2 regions of the Bacillus silvicola genome follow, and region 2 is predicted to be linked to the other one. Evidence: riboswitches for the same ligand, from Rfam matches in the RefSeq annotation. Region 2 holds a riboswitch; the other holds the start of a gene.

Region 1 (3,420 bases), 150 kb from region 2:
TAAAACAACCGTTACGAACATAACTGACGTATCAAAACGTTGATAACCATATGTCATTGCTAAGTCACCAAGACCGCCACCACCGACAAGCCCAGCAACTGCAGAAAATTCAATTAAACCAACTGTCATAAACGTAACACCTAAGATTAATGGCGCTAACGCTTCTGGCACAAGAATTTCAAAAACAATTCTAATTGGGGAAGCTCCCATTGCTTGCGCTGCTTCAATTATCCCTTTCGGAACAGAAACAAGATTTGTTTCAACCATTCTAGCAATACCGATTGATGCAACTAACGTCATTGGAAAGATTGCTGCTGCTGTTCCAATCGTCGTTCCGATAACACTTCTTGTTAGTGGGCTTAAAGCTACTAAGAAGATGATGAATGGAACCGGACGAATTGTATTAATAATGATATTAAGAATAGAAAAGACCCATTTATTTTCTAAAAAGTTTCCTTTTCTCGTTACATACAATAGTAAACCTAGAGTTATACCAAGAATTATAGCAAATATAAGGGTTACAATTACCATTAAGAGGGTATCCCCCGTCGCATCTAATATGCGGGGCCAAAATATACTCCAATCAACTCGCATGAGCTTCTACCTCCTTCAGCTGCACTTGCAGTCTTAGATGCTGTAATGCTTTTTGAATTTCTGTCTGCTCACCTTGCAATTCTACAAGTAGATTTCCAAATAGCACATTTTGAAGTTCAATAATATTTCCGTACAGTACGTTTACATCGACGTTATAGTTTTTTGCGATATATGATAGTACTGGCTGCCCTGTCTCTTCACCAGTAAATGTTAAGCGATAAATCTGTCCACCATTTTGAATTTTCCCTAGAACACTTTCCGGTAAATGATCATTAATAACAGAACGTACAAAGTTTTGAGTTGTCTTTGTTTTTGGTTGTGTGAAAACGTCAAACAGTTTCCCTTCTTCAATAACCTTTCCCTTCTCCATTACAGCTACACGGTGACAAATTTCTTTCACTACGTGCATTTCATGTGTAATGAGTAGGATTGTTACATTATATTCCCTATTTACTTTCTTTAATAAGTTCAGAATTTCTGTCGTTGTTTCTGGATCTAAAGCTGATGTTGCCTCATCACATATGAGAATATCCGGGGATGTCGCCAGTGCTCTTGCAATCCCAACGCGCTGCTTTTGTCCACCTGATAACTGCTCTGGATAATAGTTTGCTTTATCTTCTAGACCAACAAATTTTAGTAATTCAGTTACTCTTTCTTTTATTTCATTCTTTGGCAATTTCGCTAACTTTAATGGATACGCAATATTTCCAAACACTGTTCTTGAATTAAATAAATTAAAGCTTTGAAAAATCATTCCGATTCTTTGTCTTAATTTCCGTAATTCTTTCGTCGATAATGATGTAATATCTTTATCATCTATTGAAATCGTTCCCGCAGTTGGTCTCTCTAGCATGTTTACTAGACGTAATAACGTACTCTTTCCAGCACCACTAAATCCGATAATGCCAAAAATTTCGCCCTTTTCAACTGATAGCGTTACATCCTCCACTGCATGAACAGATTGCCCACCTGATTCATAGACTTTACTTACATTGTTAAAAGAAATCATTTTCTTCCCTCCTATATGCTGTAAAACTTGAAGTAGAGATTTCGAGGTAAAATAAAAAGTGCTCTCCTTCTTATCACCTATAAAAGATAAGAAGGAGAGCACTTATATGTACTCGTTCACATCTTCTCATCTTCCAAGCTTATTTTAAGCTTGCTGGAATTAGCACGGTATTTAAAAACCCGTTGCTGAGGTATCGTAGGGCCAGTCCCTCCACCTCTCTGGATAAGAGTGTATCGATTTAATTGTCATTTAATTAATTCCCATTATAGAACTCAGAATAATAAGAGTCAATACATTTTTCAGAAAAACATTAATTATTTCTCTATTAAAATTTTTAAATAAAAATCACAATACAATGTTATGTTAAATTCTCCTCCCTCATACTTTTTAAAAGGAGAATCCTCTCTATGAATTGAATAACATTATTTGAATATGAAACTCGGAGGAAGATGAATATATGAAAACAGCCCTTTTGCTCGTCGATATTCAAAATGATTATTTTCCAAATGGAAAGATGGAATTACGTAATCCAGTAGAAGCAAGTGAATATGCTGAACAGCTACTGCAACATTTTAGAATAAGAAACGAACCTATTTTTCATATCCAGCATGTAGCTATAAAAGATAACGCTACTTTTTTCCTACCCAATACAGAAGGTGTCCATATTCACGAAAATGTCCGTCCACTTAGAGAGGAAACCGTTATCCTTAAACATTATCCAAATAGCTTCCGAGAAACCGATCTTCTAGAACGATTACAACGTTCAGGAATTGAGCACGTCGTAATATGCGGGATGATGACCCATATGTGTATTGATGCTACGGTAAGGGCTGCTTTTGATTTTGGCCTTCACTGTACCCTAATACACGATGCTTGTGCTACAAAAGATCTTTCATTTAAGAATGCTACTATACCAGCTGTTTATATTCATAATACAATTTTGGCTAGTTTAAATGGAGTATACGCAAATGTAAGGAGTACAGCAGAGTTTTTAGCGACCTAAAAAAAAACACTCCTTTCAGTGAGCAAAACCGAAAGGAGTGTTCTCTTGTCTAACCATAGATTTTCTTTCAAATTGTATTATACAGGAAATTCTCAAAATGAATACTAAAAAATATGACTAATAAGTCAATTTTTCTCGCTATTTTATTTCTATTTACATGTTTATCCCACTATTAATAGGGTTTAACTAATTCCAAAGAACAAATGGTAATATCCGGTAACCTTTTCTTAATTGAAATTAACTAGCTTCTATTATAGAGAATTTCTCAAAAAGAAAAGATCTTCACAGTCTGTGAAGATCTTTCCTACTATTTCTTATAAAGTTTCAGAAGTAGTTTTTGCTTGCATGTGAAGCGCTAAGTAATCAGGGCCACCAGCTTTAGAGTCTGTACCAGACATATTAAAGCCACCGAATGGTTGATAACCTACGATTGCACCAGTACATCCACGGTTGAAGTATAAGTTACCAACGTGGAAATCTTCACGTGCTTTTTCAATATGGTCACGGTTGTTAGTAACAACTGCTCCTGTTAAACCGTATTCTGTATTGTTTGCAATTGCAAGTGCATGATCAAAGTCTTTTGCTTTACAGAATGCTACTACTGGTCCGAAGATTTCTTCTTTCATTAAGCGAGCATCTTCTGCAACGTCAGCAACGATTGTTGGTTGGATGAACCAGCCTTTAGAATCGTCTCCTTCGCCACCAGCTAGGATTCTACCTTCTTCTTTACCAATTGCAACATAGCTCATTACTTTATCGAATGCAGCTTGGTCATTAACAGGACCCATGTTTGTACCTAATACAGCTGGGTTAG
Region 2 (3,420 bases):
TTTATTGGTGCCGGTCGTATGGCAGAAGCTATATTTGCTGGACTACTTACAACAAGTAAAGAATACATCGAAGAAATTATCGTTTCTAACCGAAGCAACGTAGAAAAGCTAGAACAATTACGAGCACGATATAATGTGTCTACTACAACAGATTGGAAGCAGCATGTTACATCTGTTGATACGATTGTTTTAGCAATGCCACCTTCTGCACATGAAGAATTATTAGCAGAATTATCTCCGTTACTATCGAATCAACTTGTCGTAACGGTAGCCGCTGGCATTGGCCCATCTTATTTAGAAGAAAGACTTCCCGGGGGGACACCTGTTGCTTGGATTATGCCAAATACAGCTGCCGAAATCGGAAAGTCTATCTCCTTATATACAATGGGACGATCAGTAAACGAGATGCATCAAGAAACCCTGCAACTGCTTTTAAGAGGCATTGGTACTTCGCAACTTTGCACTGAAGAGGAAGTTCATCAGCTTACCGCAGTTACTGGAAGTGCACCTGCTTTCCTTTATTACTTTGCCGAAAGCTTAATTGAAGCAACAAAAAGTTATGGAGTCGATGAAGCAACCGCAAAACACCTTGTCATTCAAATGATTTCCGGCTCTACTTCTATGCTTGAACAAACGCAAGATCCAGCTAACCTCCGCGAACAAGTAACAACACCAGGTGGTTCCACAGCTGAGGGTCTCAAAGCTTTATATGAATATAATTTTTCAGAGGCAATTCAAAAAGCAGTAGAAGCAACAAACAAAAAAGCTAGGGGGAAATAATATGAATTTAACAAGTTTAAAAGACTATACAACATTACATAACGGCGTAAAAATGCCTTGGTTCGGTTTAGGTGTTTTTAAAGTAGAAGATGGTTCAGAAGTAATTGAATCTGTAAAAGCAGCAATTAAAAATGGCTACCGTAGTATCGATACTGCAGCAATTTATCAAAACGAAGAAGGCGTTGGACAAGCGATCCGTGAATCAGGTGTTGCACGTGAAGAATTATTTATCACATCAAAAGTATGGAATAGCGATCAAGGATATGAAACAACACTTCAAGCATTTGAAACTACATTAGAGAAATTAGGTCTAGATTATTTAGATTTATATTTAGTACATTGGCCTGTAAAAGGGAAATATACTGAATCATGGAAAGCATTAGAAAAGCTTTATAAAGATGGCCGTGTTCGCGCTATTGGTGTGAGCAATTTCCACATTCATCACTTACAAGACGTATTTGAAATTGCTGAAATTAAGCCAATGGTCAATCAAGTGGAATACCACCCACGTTTAGCACAAGAAGAGTTACACACTTTCTGTAAAGAACATAATATCCAGCTTGAAGCTTGGTCACCATTAATGCAAGGACAGCTACTGGATAACCCAACATTACAAGACATTGCGACAAAATATAATAAATCGACTGCACAAGTTATTTTACGCTGGGATCTACAAAACGAAGTTGTAACAATCCCTAAATCTATTAAAGAACATCGCATTATTGAAAATGCAAATATATTCGATTTTGAATTAAGTGCTGATGACATGAAAGCAATTCAAGCTCTAAATGAAGATCATCGCGTTGGTCCAGATCCGGATAACTTTAACTTCTAATAGGGAAACCACTGCCATATGCAGTGGTTTTTTTATTTTTAATAAAACTGAAAATTTAAACTATATTCCATTTGATTGACACTTCATTATCTAAGGTGTAAGATTTTGAATTATCAAAGAAACACAAAAATTAATAAAATTTATTCGTTTACTCATTGTATCAAGAGAGGTGGAGGGACTGGCCCTTTGAAACCTCGGCAACAGGTTCATTTTGAATACTGTGCCACTTCCTGCAAGCTTTGTGCTTGAAAGATAGAATGAGGGACTTCGTTTATATACGGGTGCATAACTTGTACGTAAAAATCCCTCTTTCTCAATATGAAAAGAGGGATTTTTTGTTTTTCATTCCCTCATCATCATCCAATCTTATTAACCATTTAGGAGGAAAATCAAATGAAAAAGAAGTTTGTACCCGGTATTGCATCAGTTGTAGGAGTAAGTATTTTATTAACTGGTTGCGGCAGTTATAAAAACGAAGCAAGCGGAGCAAATGCAAAAGACGAGGCACCTAGTAAACAGGTTTTAAACTTATCTTCACCTACTGAAATACGAACAATGGATACAGCTCGTGCTACAGATACTGATTCTGGTCAAGTAATGAGAAACGTATTTGAAGGTTTGTATAATCTTGGTGAAGGTAACAAACCTGTCCCTGGCGTTGCAAAATCTCATGAAGTAAATGGCGATAAAACGAAATACACATTCCATTTACGAGATTCAAAATGGTCAAACGGCACTCCTGTTACAGCGAAAGATTTTGTCTTCGCTTGGCAAAGAGCTGTCGATCCAGCAACAGCCTCTGAATATGCATTTCTATTCTTTGATATTAAAAATGCAACAAAAATTAACAACAAAGAACTTCCAGCCGATCAACTTGGTGTAAAAGCAATTGATGACCATACGTTTGAGGTAGAATTAGAACGCCCTGTTCCGTACTTTATTAGCTTAACAGCGTTCCCAACATTTCTACCAATTAACGAGGAATTCTTTAAATCACAAGGTGATAAGTACGCTTTAGAAGATAACAAAATCTTGTACAACGGAGCTTTTACACTAAGCGATTGGAAGCATGAACAAAGCTTTAAATTTAAGAAAAACCCTACCTATTGGGATAAAGATAATGTCAAACTCGAAGAAATCAATTTCAACGTTGTGAAAGAGAAATCAACAGAAGTAAATTTATTCGAATCCAAACAATTAGACCGTATAAAACTAACATCTGATTTCGTTGATAAATATAAAAAGGATACTAACTTCAAAGAACGTCCGAATGTAGGGGTACAGTTTTTACGTATGAATCAACAAAACAAAGTACTTCAAAACGTTTCTGCACGCCAAGCAATCGATCAAACAATTGATCGAAAATCCTTTGTAAATACGTTATTAAATGATGGCTCTACACCAACCTTTAGTCTCGTGCCGAAAAACTTTGCAAAAGGGCCTGATGGAAAAGACTTCCGTACTGCAAACGGCGATTTAACAAAAGTTGATACAACATCTGCACAAGAATTATGGAAGAAAGCAAAAAAAGAACTTGGTTCTGAAAAGATAACATTAGAATTATTAACAAGTGATGGTGACCTTGAGAAGAAAACTGGTGAGTTCCTAAAAGGGCAACTAGAAAAGAATTTAGATGGCTTAACAGTAAATATAAAACCGCAACCACGTAAACAACAAGTTTCACTCTTATTAAAAGGTGACTACGAGATTGGAATTGACGGTTGGAGCCCTGACTTTGCTGATCCAATTACATTCCTTGAACTATTTACGACGAATAACCCTTACAACTTAGATCATTACTCTAA

Evidence for each region. A riboswitch is a leader RNA that binds a small molecule or an ion and turns the genes downstream of it on or off. The one in region 2 is predicted to bind S-adenosylmethionine.
Region 1: it holds a riboswitch for S-adenosylmethionine, as region 2 does, so the genes downstream of both, ACP6L7_RS26605 (methionine ABC transporter ATP-binding protein) here and ACP6L7_RS27345 (peptide ABC transporter substrate-binding protein) in region 2, are expected to answer to the same signal.

Annotation. Positions count from the first base shown of each region.
Region 1 covers NZ_JBNGVC010000013.1:869,874-873,293, forward strand. Annotated here, with positions in the region: gene ACP6L7_RS26600 (methionine ABC transporter permease) at 1-594, opposite strand, end outside; gene ACP6L7_RS26605 (methionine ABC transporter ATP-binding protein) at 584-1,603, opposite strand; SAM riboswitch class I at 1,727-1,832, opposite strand; gene ACP6L7_RS26610 (cysteine hydrolase family protein) at 2,061-2,606, shown strand; gene pruA (L-glutamate gamma-semialdehyde dehydrogenase) at 2,921-3,420, opposite strand, start outside.
Region 2 covers NZ_JBNGVC010000013.1:1,016,678-1,020,097, forward strand. Annotated here, with positions in the region: gene proC (pyrroline-5-carboxylate reductase) at 1-780, shown strand, start outside; gene ACP6L7_RS27340 (aldo/keto reductase) at 782-1,615, shown strand; SAM riboswitch class I at 1,770-1,874, shown strand; gene ACP6L7_RS27345 (peptide ABC transporter substrate-binding protein) at 2,009-3,420, shown strand, end outside.